3 regions of the Bradyrhizobium sp. C-145 genome follow, and region 3 is predicted to be linked to each of the others. Evidence: riboswitches for the same ligand, from Rfam matches in the RefSeq annotation. Region 3 holds a riboswitch; each other region holds the start of a gene.
The links. Region 3 has a riboswitch for cobalamin ahead of LRP30_RS06025 (TonB-dependent receptor). Riboswitches for the same ligand answer to the same signal wherever they lie in the genome.
Positions count from the first base shown of each region.

Region 1: another riboswitch for cobalamin. It lies ahead of metE (5-methyltetrahydropteroyltriglutamate--homocysteine S-methyltransferase); the one in region 3 lies ahead of LRP30_RS06025 (TonB-dependent receptor).
Region 2: another riboswitch for cobalamin. It lies ahead of LRP30_RS21410 (TonB-dependent receptor); the one in region 3 lies ahead of LRP30_RS06025 (TonB-dependent receptor).

Region 1 covers NZ_CP088150.1:6,446,455-6,453,503, reverse strand. The annotation lists gene LRP30_RS30440 (thermonuclease family protein) at 1-113, opposite strand, end outside; gene LRP30_RS30435 (nodulate formation efficiency C protein) at 1,394-2,257, opposite strand; cobalamin riboswitch at 3,223-3,426, shown strand; gene metE (5-methyltetrahydropteroyltriglutamate--homocysteine S-methyltransferase) at 3,529-5,874, shown strand; partial or broken gene hemN (oxygen-independent coproporphyrinogen III oxidase) at 6,568-7,049, opposite strand, start outside.
Region 2 covers NZ_CP088150.1:4,589,957-4,597,005, forward strand. The annotation lists gene LRP30_RS21390 (hypothetical protein) at 249-494, opposite strand; gene LRP30_RS21395 (hypothetical protein) at 747-1,040, opposite strand; gene LRP30_RS21400 (hypothetical protein) at 1,058-1,303, opposite strand; gene LRP30_RS21405 (hypothetical protein) at 2,132-2,713, opposite strand; gene LRP30_RS21410 (TonB-dependent receptor) at 2,775-5,009, opposite strand; cobalamin riboswitch at 5,125-5,340, opposite strand; gene LRP30_RS21415 (hypothetical protein) at 5,430-5,687, opposite strand; gene LRP30_RS21420 (hypothetical protein) at 5,820-6,029, opposite strand; gene LRP30_RS21425 (hypothetical protein) at 6,180-6,356, opposite strand; gene LRP30_RS21430 (adenylate/guanylate cyclase domain-containing protein) at 6,479-7,049, opposite strand, start outside.
Region 3 covers NZ_CP088150.1:1,266,811-1,273,859, reverse strand. The annotation lists gene LRP30_RS06030 (hypothetical protein) at 551-811, opposite strand; cobalamin riboswitch at 1,540-1,739, shown strand; gene LRP30_RS06025 (TonB-dependent receptor) at 2,014-4,131, shown strand; gene LRP30_RS06020 (PepSY domain-containing protein) at 4,134-5,657, shown strand; partial or broken gene LRP30_RS06015 (IS630 family transposase) at 5,997-7,049, opposite strand, start outside.

The DNA of each region.
Region 1 (7,049 bases), 4.3 Mb from region 3:
GCGAGCAATGCGACCATCATTACGCGGTGTTTCATCCCGACAATTACCTTTCGCTCTTGATCCACGTTCACGCACGAGCCGGTGCCGCCACATTCGACTGCTGGACGCATCATGTCCGTTATTCGGCCGGCATCGTTCGACGTGTGCTTTATGAAAGCTTGGTCGAGATTTCGAACCTACGACCTGACGCTGCGTGAGGTTCAAGCGATTTCTTCCGGTGTGCGTGTCGCGGTATCCTTCGAGTCTCGATGGGCTCTCTCAGTGGGCGCGCACTGCACCCTCTCGACCTGAGGAGGAGATTCCCATCGCTCAGCGCCGAACTCGCGATGCAGGAGAAAGCCGAAGCTCGGAACGCTGTTTCTGCCGCGCTTGAACAAAAAGCGCCTGTGAATTTTCGGCGGTGGAGTGGAAGTCAGGCGTGGAGGAGCGACCCTGCTATGCTTCGTGCCAAGTTCCATCGGCAGACAGAAGGCTGCCGCCGGTCTCGACGAGGGCGATGACATTTCGCCGTAAATTCTTGTCACGAAAGACCGATGTTCGAAAGAAATCTGGTCTCGCTTCCTCTGAGATTTGGACCGCCGCGGAGTTCAGATCAACGTTCGCTGCGGAAATGATCGGTATCGTTTGCGCAAACCGCGCAGAACCCGGAGCTCTCTTTCGTAGAGCCAGCCGGGATGGGTCCTTGATGCCAATTGCATTGTGGCTTTTCGTACCTCCGCGCTGCACCATGATCGTGCGCCAGGGCAGGTGGAGCAGAACTAAAGAAGCGTTTTCCCATGCTTCAAATCCGGATCTATGACGCGCAGACGAATGCGCGCGAGAAAATCTAGCGCCGACTCAGCTCGGTCCTCGATGCCTCGCGCACGGCTCCGGGGCTCCTCGCCGGGGCTCTCGGAAAAGGGTCGGCACTCAGGGGGTATGCCGGCATCGCTAACCGTGCCCCTGTTACCCTCTTAACCGGTTTCGTCGCAACACTCGATCCCGCGCGCGGCCTCCGCGTCGGCATGCTCACGCTCTTGCGGGTGCCAGTCAGTCGCGCGATGCGCGGCGCGCACGCCGGATCGGGCTTGGGCCCGAGGCATCTTCAGGCCCGCTCCCGTGAAGAATGGCATGGAGAGTGGGTCCCTCGCAGATTGGTGTGCTCTCACTGCCTGGGGTGCGCCGGGGGCCAAATCTCGCTAGCTGGCACGCGCCGCTGAGCTCGACTCCTCGCAGAAAGAGTCGAGGTAATCGTGCTGCCCGATTTTTTCGATGACGGGCTGAAGGCTGCGGAAAGGCTCGCGACTGTTGCGGAGGCGTAAACACCGCGACTTTAGAGCTGATATGTCTTGCAGTTGCTCTGAGGCGTTCGGCGCTAAAGGAGCTGCGGTGCGATCTTGCTCTGCGGGACCATTTACCGAGGCCTTTCGCTCCCCTCTAACTCGTCCCGTTCCTTTGGCTCCATGCGAGCGAACCAGGAGCCAGGAGGAAAGGCCGCGATACGCTTGGCAAAAGAGGATTGCGGCTCCCAATCTTGTCCTTCGCTCTTCTCGAAAGTGATGACTCCGTTATGGGTAAAATAACGGGGCCCTGCGATATTACAGTTCACCAAAAGCAGAACGCGCCACAGATCACCGTTCTCGGTGGGCTTGTCATTCTGCTTCGGCAAGTAGTTCACTCCAACAGGTTCAACGATGTTGCAGCGGCCCTGCCGCAGAAGATCGCCGAGCTGGCCCTGCGCGGTCGTCACAAAGTTGAAGTTGGTCGGATCATGCAGAAAGCGAAGATTTGCGTCCCTTTCGCCATCCGCGACTTCACTGGCGATCAACGAGAGCGCCAGGGCGCGCCAGCCCAGTTCCATCGGCTTTGCATAGGTCGACGCAAGTTCAATCGTCCCGTCGAGCGCGATCTTCCAGGTGATAACGTACTGTTCGTCTGATTTATTGTCCCGGTGCCTGGTCCACGAAACGAAAACATACTCATTTCGGTCAAGTTCAGCGACGCCCCACGTTCGAGGGACGAAGTGTGCCACCTTCGAGACGTTGGACAGAATTTGTTCTATCGTCTCACCATCTTGCGCTCGCCACGTTGACTTGACTCTGTCGACAAGAGGGCTGTCGTTGGCGCGAACACTGTTGCTCATGGCAGCCAGCGCGGCCAGGCAGATCAGCGGTCCACCGAGACAAAACCATAGCGCGCGTCTTCCAGACATTCTCTTCATAACCGTCCGCCCATCTGGTCTTTCATCAACACGTCTTTCAAAGCGGGCAACCTTCAACTTGTTATGCGCGAGCGCAAGAAGTTAGCGGCTACGCGACGGGGCGACCGATGGTGTCCCGCGCGAGCAGGCGCTCCCCTCTATGTCACGCGCCGCTAACTTCAGCCGCCAGCGACAGCCCCAATTTGCTGTGCTGGACATGCCCAGCAGGAGGAGCCTGGGCATGCCGAGGACTTGCATTCTCCGTGCCAGGTAATAGACGGCAATTCTCACCGGTTTTGTGTCCTCTTTGTCGACTTTCCGACTTGCACTCGTTTCGATCGTTCCATTCAGCCTATCCATCGCGGCTTATCCATCCTCGTCACGCACTGGATATTCGACGGCGCAGGGGAACGCCTCGGTGTCCTGATGAGAATGGGGAGCACGTTTGCCGCAATTGAACCGTTTGGTTTATCGTTCCTGGAATGTGGCCTTCGATCTCTGCCATGCCTTGGGGCACTTGTGGCCAAGGAGCCGCGGCGCGGTTGGCGCTCCTTTCGCGATATGCGGCGCTCCGGAAGTCGAGGGCAGCCTCCGTCAGCTGCGCTTTGCACTCGATGGCCAAGGACGCCAAGCCAATCTTCACCGCCGAGCATTTGGAGTCTGGTTGGCACGCAAATCAACGTGCTCGCCGCGTATGTTGCTGGCTTTCGCCAGGTGTCTTGGGCCTAATCAACACTGATCCTGTTGGTCGAGAAGGCGGCTGGGGCGGACGTGCTCGAAGAACCGCTGGGAAGCCGGGACTCGCATCAAATGCGTTCTGCTCGAGGCAGCAGTTCCGGCCGCGCAAGCCGCATTTGTCCTTTCCACCGATCTGGCATGCGGCCCCACGCGCAGGTAGCCACGATGGTCATTCTGATATCGCTGATTGGAGAGCGCTTCTACATCGTAGTCAGCGATAGAGATGCTCAGTCATTCGCGTAGCAGATGTTCGCAGCATTAGCTTGCGACATAATCTGAGAGGTTGACGGAAGAGTTCTCTTGCCGATAATCCAAGTCGTCGAGGTTCTCCGGTTTGCATTTGATCCGGAGCTAAGAGGGAAGCCGGTGAAAATGCCGGCGCTGCCCCCGCAACTGTGAGCGGCGAGCCGCTGTCCAACGATGTCACTGAAGCCTGCGCGGCTTCGGGAAGGCCGGACAGCAGCGATGACCCGCGAGCCAGGAGACCTGCCCCGACAATATATTCGTCCACGGGCGGGGTGTCCCGGTGGTGCGCCAAGCAGCCGTCGCACCGCGCGACTTCCCCTGCCTGCGTCCGCCATGGCCTTTGCCCCCAACATGGGGTTTACGCTATGTCTCTTCTCTCCCTTCCGGTTGCCACGCTCGGAACGCCACGCATCGGTCCAAGGCGCGAGCTCAAACGTGCTCTAGAGAGCTACTGGGCCGGAAAAAGCAGCGAACAGCAGTTGCTCGAGGACGCAGCTGGCCTGCGTGCCGCGAACTGGGCTCGTCAGAAATCTATCGGCGTCACGGTCATTCCATCGAATGATTTCTCGCTGTATGACCAGGTGCTCGACACAAGTGTCATGGTTGGCGCCATCCCGGAGATCTACGCCTCGAAAGCCGAATCCGTTTCGCTCAAGACGTACTTCGCCATGGCCCGCGGTTCACAATGCGACGACCAGGGTGCGAGTTGCGGTCATGGACCCCGCGGATTTGGCGCACCCGCGCAGGAGATGACCAAGTGGTTCGACACCAACTACCACTACATGGTCCCCGAGTTTCACAGGGGACAGACTTTCAGGCTATGCTCTCGCAAGCCGATCGAGGAGTATGAGGAAGCCAAGGCCCTTGGCTTTCAGACCCGCCCTGTCCTGATCGGGCCGGTCACATTCCTAAAGCTCGGCAAGAGTGCCGATCTCGCGTTCCAGCCACTCTCACTGCTGGATGAACTGATACCGGCCTATATCGAGGTTCTGGAGGAATTGGCCAAACGTGGGGCAAATTGGGTTCAGTTCGATGAGCCCTGCCTGGTTCTTGATCTGGATGAGGGGGCGCGAAAATCTCTGCTCCATGCCTATGACCGGCTCGCCAAGGAGGGGCCGGCCATCAAGATCATGGTTGCCAGCTATTTTGGCGACCTCGGCGACAACCTGGATACCGCCTTGAGGCTGCCAGTTGCCGGACTTCACCTCGATCTGGTTCGAGCGCCACAGTTATTGGACCAGATCATTGCTGGCCGCCGAAGTGATCTCGTCATCTCGCTCGGCGTGATCGACGGCCGGAATGTATGGCGGTCGAATTTGTCCTCGCTGCGCCAGCGGCTCGAACCCGCGATTGCGAAGCTTGGCAAGGATCGTGTACAGATCGCCCCATCCTGCTCGCTGCTTCATGTGCCGGTCGATGTTGAACTCGAGACCGGGCTCGCTTCCGACGTCAAGAACTGGCTTGCTTTCTCGGTCCAGAAGATGCGCGAGCTTGCGATCCTGGCGCGGGCACTCGCAGGCGACCAGAATGTTGCGCTAGCTCTTGCCGAGTCGGAATGTGCTGCGACTGTCCGCCTGACTTCGCCGAAAATCCGCGATGCCAATGTCGCTGCCCGGATGAGAGCGATCGACCAGAGCATGCGCCCGCGCGCCAGCCCATTTGCCCGTCGTGCCGAGATCCAAAGCAATCGTTTCGGACTACCGGCTTTTCCTACCACGACGATCGGATCGTTTCCGCAGACCACAGAGGTCCGGAATGCCCGTGCGGCGCATGTGCGAGGCGCGATGAGCGACGAGCAATACGACAGGTTCCTCAAGGAGGAGACTGCGCGCGCCGTACGTTGGCAGGAGAACATCGGTCTTGACGTCCTCGTGCACGGCGAGTTCGAGCGCAATGACATGGTGCAGTACTTCGGCGAGCAACTCGCCGGCTTCGCATTTACCAGGAACGGATGGGTGCAATCCTACGGCTCGCGCTGCGTCAGGCCACCGATCCTATTTGGCGATGTCTTGCGGTCGAAGCCTATCACCGTAGACTGGTGGCGCTACGCGCAATCACTAACGAGCAAGCCGATGAAGGCGATGTTGACCGGACCGGTGACGATCTTGAACTGGTCCTTTGTTCGCGATGATATTCCCAGAAGCGAGGTCTGCCGCCAGATTGCGCTCGCGATCCGAGACGAAGTCCGTGATCTCGAAAATGCTGGTGCGACCATGATCCAGATCGACGAAGCTGCACTCCGCGAAGGATTGCCATTGCGCCGATCGGAGTGGACGGCTTATCTCGACTGGGCCGTAGATTGCTTCCGCATCTGCTCATCGGGCGTCGCCGATCAAACGCAAATTCATACGCATATGTGCTACTCGGAGTTCAACGACATCATCGGTGCGATTGCTGCAATGGATGCGGATGTCATCTCGATCGAGACGTCGCGCTCGAAAATGGAACTACTCGACGTGTTCAGGAACTACGAATATCCAAATCAGATCGGGCCGGGCGTGTACGACATCCACTCTCCACGCGTTCCCGAGACGGGCGAAATAAAGGAGCTGATGGCGTTGGCTCGGACACGGCTGCAGGATTCGCAGCTCTGGGTCAATCCGGACTGCGGCCTGAAGACGCGGAAATGGGAGGAGGTTCGGCCCGCGCTAGCGAACATGGTCGCTGCCGCCCGCGAACTGCGCGCTGCATCCGATCCGCGAGGCCGTTAATCCCGGGTTTGGGTCTTTTCTCGACAAAGCTGATCCGCTTGTGCTCATTTGGGCTCTCGACAATCGAGGGAGCCTTGGGAACACAAAAAGATGCCCGGCCCCGCTTAGCGGGCCGGGCGGAAGTAAAGTCTGGGAGGAGCGACGCTGACGCATCGCGCGGACTTCCATCGGCGGAGGGAGGACAGCCGCCGGTTCGATCACGGCGAGGACATTCGCCGAAGATCTGAGCCCAGTTGAAGCACAAGCTCAGCTTAGCTCAATTATGCCGTGGTATGCGACCGATATAGCTTGAGATTAGAAATCTACACCAGCGTTTGTCGCTCATGAGCACGTTGGCAGCGGTTGCCGACAGCAACGAGGGGCAGTGATGCCGGGCGGTCGCCGCAGGGCACCAACCGCAAGCTCGGTGCGCTTTCCTGCCTGGAAACCTTATGCTCGATCAGCGCGACGATACGAAAAAACCGGCTCCAAGAATCTCCCGAGCGTAGCCAGTGCATGAGCGGTTGCTATTGATTTGGACCCTGCTTAAGGCAGTCCTTGGTCGACCGGTTCCACCCGATAGTCGGGTTTCGGCTTGGGCCTCTGTTTGAGATCTATGAGCGGGCCACGCAGAGCATGTCGCGAACTTGAAGGTGGCGTGTGCCGACAGGGTGCTCCTCGGCCGTGAGTGTGGTCCTGCTCGGCCTAGCCGGTTTAGACCGCCGGACTGCGTGTAGCCGCGCCCCGAGGAAGATGAGCGTCGAACGCCGATGCGACGCTCCGGACCAGGAACTCTGCGCCATCAGCTACGGAAAGCCGGCCATCGTCAATCACCACGACGCCATCTGCGATAAGGCTCTCGATTCGAGAACGATCGACGACGGCCAACTTCGGGTCCAGTCCGTGACGACGGGATGTCTCGGAGAGATCGACTGCCATGTCGCACATGATTCGCTCGATGATCTCGGCGCGGAAGCGATCCTCCTCCGTCAGCAAATAGCCCTTCGCGGTAGCGAGCCGATCCTCGGCGATGCGAGCAAGGTAGTCCTTGGTCGAGACAGCGTTCACGACGAACCCTTGCTGCATGCGCCCGATGGCGCTAGCGCCGAGGCCAATGAGGGCGTCAGCGCAATCGTCAGTATAGCCCTGGAAGTTGCGCTTCAGCCTGCCTTCCTGCTTCGCCCGGGCAAGACTTT
Region 2 (7,049 bases), 3.3 Mb from region 3:
CTCCATCGCGTCATCGCCATCGAGCGCCAACAGACCGCTGGCTCCCACGTCGGCCATTGGGAACCATTTTTTGCCATGCGTCAGCTTGGTCTCGACGTTCGTGAACAAACCCGTGCTAACATCTGAGTTCGGCTGGTCGCTGCTTTGGATCGGTCGGGACTTTTGGGGGAGCGCAAGTGAATTTGGGAGCGGTCCGGACGTGCACGCGCTGCGGCGAGACGAAGGCAGCAACGAGAGAGTTCTTTGGATCAGCCCCGTCCGGCAAAACTTTGAAAGGATATTGCCGGGCCTGTATGAACAAGGCTTCGAGAGAGCGCGATAAGCACAATCCAGAAGGCCGCAAAACTCGAGATGCGAAGCGAGCACACGCCGGGAATGGCGCTCGACGAAGCTTTCCGTTGGAGATCAAGCAAAAATTGTGGAAACGACAAAACGGCCTGTGCCTTTGTTGTTTTGAGCAAATAGAGCGCCCGGAAGAGGGAGAGGTCGATCATATGAGGCCGCTAGCGAAGGGAGGGCTCGATCATCGATCAAATTTTCTGTTGGCCCATGCAAAATGCAACAGGGAGAAGCACAACAAGACACTCCCTGAGCACTGGGAGTGGCGAGTGAAAGTCGGATTGGACCGGGAAAATCTCGGCCACAAGCACGGCCTATTGTCTCTCTGGAACGACGACTGAAATTCCCGCGCTGCTAGCCGGTGCGCAGACGACAGCCACGCCAGCGTCGCGAGCGCCAACGACACCTCAGCTTGGCGGAGACCATGTTCCGCCCCTTGATGACACGCGCTGGAGCTCCCCAACCTGATACTCAAGCGTTCTTGTCTGACGTTCGAGATAGGCTACCCGCGAAGCGAGTTCTTGAAACCGTTTTTCCTCTCTGATCTTGCGAGCATCTCGATCCTCTATCCACCAGTAGTAAAAGACCGCAGCCCAACAGGCGACCACCAGCCACTGGAAGTTTTTGCTGTCGCTAAAGACGACGCTGTAGACGGAAACGAGCGAGAGGCAGACATAGCCGATGACCCTTAATGCCTTCATTGATCGTGCCCCTCTCGTCACCAGTCGTTGAGTTCGAGGATCAAATCAGCATCCGGACCGTGATCGGGGTCTCTGCGGGTGAGCGCATTCAGTTGATCGTTCATTCCGGCAAGCCGTGTCTGGATTGTCTTCAATCGCATTTCGAGTTCGCCAGTCATCCACAGGACAAGCGCAATATCAGCCCGTCCGTCCGCCCCAGATCGAGAACCCACGGCGCTGACATCGCACCGAATGCCATGATCGCCATTCCGGCGCGCCGCCATGATCGCATCCGACGATACTTCTTCAGCGCGCCCTTAAGCTCGAACTCCATATCGCCCTCCCCAAACTCGGTCGCAGACGAGCGTAGACCTGTTTGGCGGAGAGATGCCGGTTGTTTCCCGGTTTCCACAGTCTCGGCAGCAGGGCGGCAAGCGACGGGAAGGCGTCAGAGCCCGCAGGAAGCCCGCACGGCGCGCCAGAGCGACAGGGCCACAGGACACCGAACAGGGCCGCGCCAGCGCATAGGCAAGGCCGCAGGAAAGGCCGTAGAGCGCGGCCGGGGACGGGCTAAGGGGACCGGGACCGGGCCGCGTCAGCGCACCCATGTGAAACTAGGGCCTATTAGGGCCCAGCAGGTTCGGACGGGCTTTTCGCCCGTCCGGCAGAAGCAGCAATATGTCTTTATCTTCAGGCACTTCCGGCGATTTCAACGGACCGAAAATATCGCTGGCGGAAAGGACCACACGGTTTTGCCGTACGCGCGGTTCGTTGGCACCACAGGGTTCGACGGCGTTGTGCACGTTGCCATCGAAATGCTGGCACGACGAACCTGACAGCGCCGTCCGTCCGCGCGAAGCCTTAAGGGCTCACGGAGAGCAATCCGCCCTGCCCTTAGCTCTCGCGCCCGACGCTGCCGCGTCCACCGCAAGCCCGGCTCTGCGATCATCACGACACATGATCGCCCCTCAAGGGTGAGCCGGGATGAGCGACACATACGACAAATCCGAATTTCGGTAAAGTGGAATATTTTCGCGAACGAGGATTGACAGAGAGCGACACAGCAAAATCCTGCAGCCCCGATGGCGCCACGACGTCGAACGTAGCGGCGCTCAGGCCGACATCGCTCGCTTGCGCCCGAACGGATCGAGCAGGCGGACGATCTCGCAGGCGGCGACGAGACCGGCGAGCCAGGCGGCGCTGGTCAGCCCAAGGCGCATCACGATGGCTGCGGTGAAGGCGCCCTCTCCCCCCAGGAACGGCGTCGCGGCGAGCAGCGCGAGCTCATAGGCCGCATAGGCGGCGACGAGCGTGACGGCCAGCGCCAGCGGCGTGCGGCCCTGCGGCAGCATGCGCAGCACCGCAGACGAAACGGTGGTCGCCAGCAGCGCGGCCGCGCCGATCGCAAAACCCCAGGCGATGGTGCTGCCGTCGATGGGATAGTGCAGCGCGCCGAAGCCGATGGTCTGGTTGACGAGCCAGGCGCCAGTGACGACGAGCAGCGCCGGGCGCAGCGGCAGCATCGCGGCCGCGACGACGGCAAAGGCCGCGAACGGTGTTGCACAGGCGAGCGCGAAGCTTGCGAGCGCGCATGACGCCGTCAGCAGCGCAAAGCAGAACATCGGCGCAAGACGCGGCGCGACCGGGTGAAGCCGCAGACGGTCGGCGTGAGACGGCTGGATGCTGAGAGCCATAAGTGATCTCCTTCTATTCGAATTCTAGTGCATTTGGGGACGTGTGACAGCCCTATCGACGTCAGAACGTGGCGCCGGCTTTGAGCAGATAGCTGCGGCCGGGCAGCGGATAGGCGCTGAAGCGACCGTCGGTAAAGGTGCTTGCGACTGCATAGTCGTAGTAGAGCGCGTTCAGCAAATTGTTGACGCTGAGCGACCAGAAGTACCGCTCATATTGACCACTGAGCTTGAGGTCGATCGTGCCATTGGCAGGGATCGGCTTCTGCGTTCCGGCCTGGTCGTTGTCCATGCGACGCTCGCTCCAGAATCGCGCGGTGGCGTCGAGCACGACATAGTTCTGCCAGATGTTCCAGGTGACACCCGCACTCGCGGTGTAGCGCGAGACCAGCGGCACGTCATTGCCCGCCCAGACGCCCCCTCGGAAGACAGCCCTCGTATAAGCCATGCCGGCGCGCAAGAGCAGCGCGTCGTTGACGCGATAGGAGACACTGGTCTCCGAGCCGTAACGACGGGTCGGATCGAGATTGGCGTTGTAGAACAGGATTGGATTGAAATGGATCTCGTTGGCGAGGTCCATCAGATAGAGACTGCTCTGCATCTGAAGACCGCCTCCCTTGATACGTAGCCCAGCCTCGACATCCTGCGAGGTCTGGGTCTTGAGCAGGAACGTTCGCGGCAGTGGATTGAAGAAGGGATCGAATGAGGGTCCTGACGACACCCGCTCGTCGACGTCAGGCGTGCGAAACGACCGCGCGGCGCGGCCGAACAGCGAGACAATGTCGTTGAGGCGATGCTCGGCACCGAGGTGCAGCGCATACTGGGTCTCGTCGCTCCTGAGCGGGTGCGCGCCGATGTCGGCGTTGAACGGAGCCGCCGGATCAAAATTGTCACGTGCCGACAGACTGATGGTCTGCACCCGCGCGCCATAGGAAACGTCGGTCGTGGGCGTCACACCCAATGTGTGCTGAAAATAGCCCGCAACGGTCTGCTGCCTGAGGTCGTAATTGTGCCAGGCGGCGAGACCCTGGCCGGCGCCGCGGTTCTGCTGAAAGCTCGCATCGTAATAGTCGATGCCGGTCAAGAGCTGCGACGGCATTCCGAGCAGGAGGCTCTTCACGCTGAGCCGCGGCGTGATCGACCATGTCGTCAGATCGGCGTCGACATAGGTCGAGGTGAAGAAGGCGGGCGCCGGCGTCGGACTGGAGAAGAATGCACTCTGCTGCCTCTTGTCGCGCAGGCCGCCGTCGACGATGAGATCGACGCCGTTCACCAGGGTTTTTGTGAAGCCCGCTGTCGCGCCAAAACCTTGCTGGTTGGCATAGTTGAAGGGCGTGCTGGTCCCCTTCCGGTTGGTCGCGAGCTCGTCGAGACCGATCGAGGGATCGACGGTGCGGCCGCCCGGCAGTCGCAGCTCCTGATTGTCGCCGGTCACGGACAGGAAAGCAGTCAACCCCGGCGTCGTGTAGTTCAGATTGCCGACGCCGTTCTCCTGGGAATAACGATTGTTGTCACGATAGCCATCGGTCTTGACGGTGTTGCCGTAAAACGAGGTCGACCACGGACCGGAATTGAGCCACGTCGAGACGTTGGCGAGCCTGGTGTTGAACGAGCCGAAGCCGACCTCGATGCCCGCGGCCATGGGTGGTCCGCCGACGCCGTTCTTGGTGACGATGTTGATGACGCCGCCGACCGCGTTGTCCCCATAGAGCACCGCACCGGAATTGCCGCGCGTGATCTCGATGCGCTCGATCGAATTGAGCGGGATGGTGGCAAGGTCCACCTGCGCCATGTCGATGTCGTTCAGCCGCCGTCCGTTGACCAGCACCAGCGTGTTGGTCGTTGCGAACGCGCCGAAGCCGCGCAGGTCGACACCGGTCTTGGCGCCGATCGGACCGCCATAGAACGTCGTGATCTGGGCGCCCGGTACTTGCGTCGAGATGATCTCGGCAAGCGTCTGCGACGGCGAATGGGCGACGTCCGCGGCGGTGATGACGGTCGTGGCGGCGTCGACGATGCCTCCATTGTTGCTGGCCGCCTCACCGCCAAAGCCGGCCGAGCCGGTCCCTGTCGGCGCGCCGTTCGGCGTCGCACGGCGTCTCCCCATGTCGCCATCGCTGCTCGCCCTGGCACGCGTGCGGTTCTGATCGTCGGCCCTGGTCACTTCGACCGGCGGCAACTGCTCGGCGGCAGTCTGGGCGCGGACGCCCCTCATATTGAGGACAAGAACGGGAATGATGAAGCTGGACGCCAGCCAGGCCGTGCGACGGCACCGGATTGCGGCGGAAACGGAAGACATGCGAACAAAACCTCGGCAGGACGTCAGTGGCACGTCACAGCGAACGAGGTTTCACGACGAAGCGATCAATCGCTCCGGTGAAGCTAATGTCTGTACTCCCCGACCGACATCTTCGCGTGTGACCACGGCTGACGGCAGGTCTCCTGGCTCGCGGGTCGTTACCTCTCCGTCGCCTTCCCAGGACCGAGATTCCCAGTGGCATAGGACGAGAGATTCGCCGCTTACAGTTGCGGGGGCAGCCATGGCATTGAGAAGATCCCGGCGTTGGGAAAATCTCGCACCACGTTCCCTTTTGATCTCCGTGAGGAGAACCGTCGCGGATCTTTTACGAGTCGTGCAGCCCGGGAGTCAATCGACTGGTTGCATCTGGCAGCGACCACTCGCCGCTGCCGGTGCGTCCCGCAAGCAGAGGCCCGGCAGCTACGTCCGCCCTCGCGGGCGCTGGGCCTGCGCCCAAGCGATGGCGACGTCGCGTGGCGGAACATCGATGCGCTTGATCGGCGTCAGTTCGCCGGAGGCAGAGACAATCGCGGTCTCCTCGCGGCGGCAGCGCCGACACACGAAACGGACCTCACGCGGGAATGCCGACCAGCTTGAACGTTTGACGTTGGCAGCCATCGGCCAAGCGTCGCAATGCGAGCACGACACTAGGAACCGGCCGGGATCGAGCATACCCATTCAATCGGACTCCACGCGTCCTGCCCGCCTCCTTCAATGATTAATCCAAGTGAATCGTTCCGGTGCCTGGGCACCGCCGACAGCCTCCTGTCTTTTGGCGCGCCGGCGATTTTGGCCACAAGCATCAAGAACTCAGCGAGCCCCCTTGAGGGTGCAGGAGGTCGTGCAGGTGACCGTGGTGCCGTGATCGCATGACTTGCAGGCGCTGACGCACTGGTTCATGTCGCGAGGATTGTAGCTGTAGTTTCGCATCGGGCAGGTCGACGTCGAGCCGGTGATGTCCTGCTCCTGATCGCAGGCCGCCGTCATGAGCGCGAATATGATCACTGCAACGAGACGCATGGGATTGCCCGTCAAACATGGCAAGTGACACTCGCGAGGCGCTGCATTGCAACGAACCCCGGCCTTCCCACTACGAGCCATCGCCAATCAGCGACGCCCGCATGCGCCTGAGAATGCGCGCCAAATGTTAAGAACGGATTGCAGTCGGCCTCAAGCAGCAGCGCTGGTCGCGATCGCCTGCCGCATATCCACTGCCAGCTGGCGGTACTGCTCGGCGAGCTTCAGATAGAACTCGCGCTTGGTGCTGTCGGTGGCGAGCTTGGCAATCAGCTCGCACTCGGCGGAGAGCGTCTCGAACCGTTCGAGCCTGTCCTCAAGGTGTGTCATCGGCGTGTCCCCATCTGACGCCTCAGGGACGTCGAGCCTAAGCCCGGGAAATAGGTCACGGCGAACATCGTTATGGAGTAGAATCGTTTTTTCCGGTCGGCGACGCCGGACGGCAGGCAATGCTATTTCTGCTCCAACCGCCAGGCGCCGTCCCAACCCACGTCCGGCGGGTTGACCTCGAACTGCGCGATGCGGCCGAGCAGCGTGCGCGAGGGACCGTCGCCGGGGACCGCTTCGAGCGCGGCGTTGAAGGCGGCGCGGGCGTCGTCGAAGTGCCCGGCGCGATAGGCGGCAAGGCCTTCGGCATAGTGCGTGCGCAGGCGCGCTTGCGCATCGGTGAGTGCGCCGGCCTTGCCCATCACCTCGAAGACGGCCTGCGGTGCGCGCTGCCCCGCGACCGCGACGCGATCAATCTCACGCAGTTCGAGCTGTGAGCCGATCGCATCCGCCGTTGCTTGCGAGACCAGGACGCGGGTGCCGTAGGCCTTGTTGGCGGCCTCCAGCCGCGAGGCGAGGTTCACGGCGTCGCCCATCACGGTAAAGCTCATCATCAGGTCGGAGCCGATGCTGCCGGTCAGGACCTCGCCGGTGGCGATGCCGATGCGCAGATCGCACGGCGCCGGCATGGCGCGGATGCCGAGCAGATCCGGCAGCTGCTTCTGGAGCGCGGGCACCTGATCGGCCATCTCGATG
Region 3 (7,049 bases):
GCGACTAGCGTCGGAGCCTGGCAAGGATTCAACCTCCTCTGCGGGGCACGACTTGCGTCGTCGTGACACGCAGAGACCGAGGCGAGTCGTATTACGTGAGCGTGTGACCGCGCTTCCGAGCCAGTCGGCTTGTCGGTTGGAGAATATCATCCGGGAGAATATCATCCGCTCGGGTCACCCGGGAAGTTGTGGGAGCTGCGATGCCGGCACGTTCGGGTCGCGGCTTCTCATCGCCCATGCTTGCCGGCTCTTCGGGTCTCGAGCGCTGGGATTCCAGTTGACACGGCGAATGTACCCTTGCCGAAATCGATCGGGCTTCCGAGCTGACTTTCTCGAAGTGGACCCACTTAAGCTTGATCATTAGACGTCACGCGACCATCAGCGAGAAGCTCTCTGAGCTGCTATCCTTCTCCCGCTAGGCTGGCGAGAAACTTGATCAGCAGCCACACAGAAAGGAAGACAATGCCAGCATGATTTCGGCGCGCGTCGGATCTTTACCGAGCGAGGCGGCGCGCAATCCTATTGTTGCGGGCCAGCTCTGTGGCCGGAGTCATCGGAGGGAGGCTAAGTTAGTATCACAATCAACCAAAGCCGGAGCGTGAGATGGTTTGGTTGTCATCTCTATAGAATGGATCAGCCGACCTGCGCTCATCACTTCAAGTCGACATCCCTCGCCGGGCCTTAGGCTTGCTACAATGTGGCGCGCTATATCAAGAGCAGCTTGCCAAGCCGCATTGTCGTCGAACAATTCTTCCCCGAGCGTGTCCTGAAATGGACGAATGCCGCCGACATTGAAGAAATAGCGTGTCATCGGCTCTCTCATTCCTTCTGTTCGAATAGTTACTTACAATCTATCCTTAAGGAAGGCCCCTGGAGTAGGGGCGCGGCCGCTCCTCTCCCCACTTCGTCGCCGAGAACAACGCGCCGCTGCGTAACGATTCCTTCCGCAGCAACGGCGAATTCGGAGCTTTTGTTCCGACAAGCACAGTACATAACGCACGAACCAACTGAGTGTGTCGTACGGGCTTCAGATTGGGCGGCCCTACAAAAAGTCCCCGCTAATTCACTTAGAACGTGCCGCTCTGCTGCTGGAGCCGACCCACAAGCAAATTCCGAGATCCGCCAAAGTGTTGCGGGCGCGGAAATGTGCTCTGCGGCAATCGTTTCCGCTGTAGTGACCGTAACCATCTTTCAATGTTGATTAATGCAAACTGCCGCCCCTGCATGTTGAAATCCTGCGTTCGGTCGTCTTCTTCGACAGATTTCAACGGCTCTGTTATTTAGGCGTGAAGAGCAGTCCGGCGCGCGCGTCTCCCACCTGATCGTAGATTCGCGGCTCTGCCGCGGCAAGCTGCGCGATGCGCTTTTGTCATCAACCGGCGGGCCAAATGCTCGACTAGCTTTCGCGAGTTTCCGCTCTATAGGGCCCAAGCACGAACTCCTGCTGCTTACTCGGACATTGTTACTATTGGTCCGGTGGAGCTGGTTTAGCAAACAACGCCTTGCTTCAGAGAGAGATTGACTTCGCGCCTCGTCACCTCTTACGGTGATACCGACGGTTCCCCACTCGGGGATCAAAAGGGAATGCGGTGCGGGGATTTTCCCTTAGGCCGCAGCTGCCCCCGCAACTGTAAGCGGCGAATCTTTCGTCATAGGCCACTGGGAAACTCGGTCCTGGGAAGGCGACGCAAGGTTAGGACCCGCGAGCCAGGAGACCTGCCGTCAGTCGTGGTCACACGCGAAAATGTCGGTCGGGGAGTACAGACATTGCTTTCACCTTGCGCAGGCGCATCTGCGCCATGGTGAGACCTCGTTCGCTGTGACGTGCCACTGACGTCATGCCGAGGTCTTCTCGTGTTTCCCATCGTGCCAAGGCGGCTGCGTGCCGGCCTGCTCGCTCACGCCCTCCTTCTTCCAGCTCTGCCGTTTGTGATTTGCGCTGCCAAGGCGCAACAAGCCCGTGCGGTCCAAACCTTGCCGCCGGTCACAGTCAGCCCGCCTGAAAAGCCGGCGGTGAGGGCCGTCCGCCCTGACGGCAAGCGTTCGGCCGCGGCCTCCCGGCCGCAGTCGAAGCCGGCGGCAACGCCTCGCGCGGCACCGGCGGCCGCAGCCTCCGACGGCTCGCCGTCGACGCTAAGGCTGACCGAGCGGAACACCAGCGGAAGCCGGCTTGGCCTCACGCCGCTGCAAACGCCTGCCAGCATCGAGACGATCACGGCGCAGACCATCGCGGGTCGCGGCCAGCACAACGTCACCGATGCCGTGGCCCAGAACGCAGCCGGCTTTACCGCGAGCCCAGCCCCCGGGAACGGCGGTCTTTCCTTCGCCACCCGCGGATTCGCCGGCAGCAATTCGGTGATGACGCTGTACGACGGCACGCGCCTTTATGTCGGTGCCGGCACGGTGACGTTTCCGTTCGATACCTGGTCGGCGGAGCGTATCGAGGTGATGCGCGGGCCGGCGTCGGTGCTCTACGGCGAAGGTGCCATCGGCGGCATCATCAACGTGACCCCGAAGAAGCCGATCGCAACGACCTACAACGATGCCGAAGTATCGCTCGACAGCAACGTGACGCGACGCCTTGCGGTAGACAGCGGCGGCGCCGTCAATCCCAATGTATCCTATCGCTTCACCGCCACCGGCAACATGTCGGATGGCTGGGTCGATCGTGACAAGACATCCAACCTGGCGATCTCCGCAGCGGTGCGGGTGCAGGCTGCGGACAATCTCGCTTTCACGCTGTCCGAGGACTACGGCAACAGAAACCCGTCGCACTACTTCGGGACCCCTCTGATCAATCGCACCATCGACGACACGCTGCGCTTCAAGAATTACAATGTGCTCGACAGCGCGATTCACTATGAGGACAACCGGACTCAGTTCAAGACTGAATGGAACGTCGCGGACGGCATCACGGTCCACGACACGCTCTACTACCTGACCAGCCATCGGCACTGGCGCGACGTCGAGAGCTACGCGTGGAATCCCGCGAACCAGCTCATCACGCGGACCAGCTACATCGAGATTTTCCATGACCAGGCGCAGGCCGGCAACCGGACGGATGCGACGTTCCGCGGCCACGTGCTCGGCCTCGCCAACGAGCTCGTTACAGGCTTCGACGTCAACAGGATCGACTTCACCCACACCAACAATTCGCCTTTTGGCGGGACAACCTCAGTCGGCGTCGATGCCGTCGGCCTGGGCTATTTTTCCGCAACGACGACGCCGGCCACGCCCGGTTACAATGCCATCGTCAACCAGTACGCACTGTTCGCCGAGGATCGGCTGTCGCTGACCGACAAGCTGTCCCTCGTGAGCGGCGTGCGGGTCGACCGCCCCGAGGTCGACCGCACCGACTACAAGACACCGGCCAATAGTTTTGGTACGTCGCTGTCGGGGACGAGCTGGCGCACCGGCGCGGTGTACACGCCGATCCCGAACCTGGCGTTCTATGGCCAGTACGCGACCGCCGTCGACCCAGTCACAAACTTGATCTCATTGGCTGCGACCCAGAAGACGTTTCAGCTCTCCACCGGCAAGCAGATCGAGGTTGGTGTGAAGCAATCGTTCTGGGGCGGCCGTGGCGAGTGGACGCTCGCCGGCTATCAGATCGTCAAGAACAACCTGCTGGTCCCCGATCCCGTCAATCCCGCCGGTCTGGCGTTGCAGGTCGGCCAACAATCGTCGCGCGGGGTTGAGGCCTCGATCGGTCTTGCCCTGAACGACGGCTGGCGGGTTGACGCCAATCTGGCGCTGCTGCAGGCGAGATACGACAAGTTCAGCCAGACGGTGGGCGGCAAGATCGTCAGCTACGCCGGCAACATCCCCAAGAATGTGCCGGAGCAGGTTTCGAACGTCTGGGTCACCTGGGACTTTGCTCCCGACTGGTCGGTCTATGGCGGCGTTCAGATCGTCGGCCGGACCTTTTCGGACGACGCCAATACGCTCCGCCGCCCCGGCTATGCAATCGTGAACGGCGGAATACGCTGGAAGCCGCACGCGCGGACCACCGTCGCCTTCCGCCTCTACAACCTGTTCGATACCGTCTATGCGATTTCGGCGCCGTATGCCGGGCAGTGGCTGCTGGGCATGCCGCGCACGGCGGAACTGTCCGTCAACGTGAAGTTCTGATCATGCGAGGCACGTTGATCCGCCGGGGACGGCGATGGTTGTTCGTCATCCATCGCTGGATCGGCATCGCGACCTGCCTGTTTTTCACGATGTGGTTCGTCTCGGGCATCGTCATGATGTATGTGGCGTTCCCGCAGCTCACCGACCGCGAGCGATGGTCAGCGCTGCCGGATATTGCCTGGGACCGGGTAGGCATCGCGCCCGACTGGGCCATGGCGATTGCCGGTGTCGATCACTATCCGCGCGACCTTCGTCTTCTCATGCTGGACGACACGCCCGTCTATCGGCTGCTGGATTGGGACGGCAGGCGCAGCACCGTAGCCGCAACGGACGGGCATCTGATCGAGGGCGTTGCGTCCGAGCAGGCGCAGGCAATCGCCAGCCATCATCCGAATGCGGTGCGTCCCGGCATCATCGGCACGATCGGTCGCGATCAATGGAGCGTGACGGCGCGCTATGATCCATTGCGGCCGTTATTCCTGGTCTCGCTTGGAGACGACAGCGGAACGGAGCTCTACATCTCAGCGAGGACGGGCGAGCTGGTGCTCGACACGACACGCCGCGAGAGGCTCTGGAATTGGCTCGGCTCGATTCCGCACTGGATCTATCCTACGGTTCTTCGCCGGGATGCCGCGCTCTGGCGGCAGGTGGTGCTCTGGATATCCGGCATCTGCCTCGTGGTGGGGGTAACCGGCTTCTGGATCGGCGTCCTGCGGTTGCGCTTGCGCCGGCGCTATGCCCGGGGCACTGTCACGCCCTATCGCGGCTGGATGGCCTGGCACCATATCGCCGGGCTGGTCGGTGGCGTCTTCGTGATGACATGGATATTCAGCGGCTGGCTGTCGCTCAATCCCGGAGAGTATTTCGCCGCTCGCACGCCGACCAGGGACATGGCCGCGCGCTATGCCGGACATGACGCGCCGGAGATCGCGGCGAACTTCCGGTCGATGCCGCCGCAGGGCGCGGTGGAAGCCCGCTTCGTCTGGATCGGCGGCCGTCCCCTGATGGTCCTCACCGATCGCGACGGTCGTCAGACCACCGCCGATCCGGCAAGTGGCGTCCCGTCGGGCCTGTCCGACAACCAGATTTTCGAAGCCGGCCGCCAATTGTTGCCGGCCGCCGCGATGACCCTTCACCTGCGCCTGACGCAGTTCGACAGCTATTGGTATCCGCACCACAACGAGCGCACCTTGCCGGCATTGCGCGTGGGCTTCGACGACGCGGCGAAGACCTGGTTCCACATTGCCCCGATCACGGGCGACATTCTCGGCCGCACTGACGAGAGCCGGCGATCGCATCGCTGGCTGTTCAATGCCCTGCACAGTCTCGATTTTAAGCTGCTGCTGGACTACCGCCCCGCATGGGACATCGTAGTCTGGCTGTTGTCGGTGATTGGAATGATTGTATCGACCAGTGGAATTGTCATGGGTTGGCGACGACTGCGCCGCCACGGGAGGATACGACAGCCTGTCCGTCCGGCACGTGTCTATCGGGAAATCCGGGTTTCTGACGAAGCCGCTGATTAACTGGCGAGTGATTTGTTTGTACCGGACCTCCAATTGGGTTCAGCCAATTGGCTCACGGCCGTCATCCGGACAAGCCGCCGGAAGAGCGACCCTGAAATCTCGGGAGAACCGGGCGCACCGAAGCCGATCAAGCAGAAAAGCGGCGAATAACGGCTATAAACGCCGCTGACCGCCAGGGTTGCAACGCTATTGTCTCGCCGTCAGAGGGCGTAAAGGAAACATCGTGGAGCATTTTCGCAATGCCGTCGCGGCACTCTCCTTCACAACGGTCGCCGGCAGCAACTTTTTGTGGAGTTTTATGGATGACTATCTAGGCTGCGTCCTCGCACTAGTGGCTCGTCACTGTGATTTTGACTCTTTGGGCGCATCTGGATAAGCGCGGCCCAATTTGTCGCGAGCTTTGTCTGTCGTGAACATCCAGTTGATGCGAGCGCGCGCTTTGTTTCGCTGCCGCTCCCATGCTGCGATCTCATTTCTGAGACGTTTTGGATCGTCGATTCGGCGGCTGAGACACTGCCCTTGGAGGACGCCGATCTCGATCTCAACCATGTTAAGCCAACTGGCATGTTTCGGGGTGTAGTGGAACTCGAGGCGACGCAAGATACGGCGGGCCTCAGCGGGCGCAAAGGCCTGGTAGAGGGCGCCGGGGGCATGGATCGACAGGTTGTCTTGCACGACACGGATGCAGGCGGCCTTGGGGTAATGGACGTCGACGAGTTCGCGCATGCAGTGAGCATAGTCCACGGCTGTGCGCCGTTCAGTGACCTTTCGAAGGTGACGAAGAGATTGACAGTGCCATTGCGACGGTACTCGTAATCGTAGCGTTCGCGCTGACCCGGCGCGGGTGGGATCGGCTGGCGCACCTCGCCGATGAGTTGGACGGGGGTCTCATCGAAGCAGACCAGCGGTCGCTCGGGATCGGGCGCTTCAGCGTAGAGATCGAGCACATCTTCCATGCGGGCGACGTATTCGCCATCGACATGGGGAATGCACCACATGTCCCTGCGCCACGGCTTGAGGTCATTCTCGGCCAGCCGGCGACGCACGGTCTCGCCCGATAGGCTATCGTGATCGGTGAGCTTGACCATCGCGTCGGCCAGCAGCGCCAGCGTCCAGCGCCTCCGCCCGGCAGGCGGTGGCGCATGCAGTCGCCACCAGCAGGGCCTCTTCCTTGCCGTTGAGCTTGCGCTGCGCGCCGGGACGTGGCTCCTCGCTCAAGGCCCGCTCCAGATTGCCTTCCACGAAGCGGCGCTTGGTCCGATAGACGGTAGAACCGCTCACGCGGACGGTGCGGGCAATCTCCTCGTCGTCGCCGCCGGCGTCGGCCGCCAGCAAAATCTGCGCCCGTTTGAGTTTGCGGGCGGCATGTTTGCCGCCGCTCAGCATCGCAAT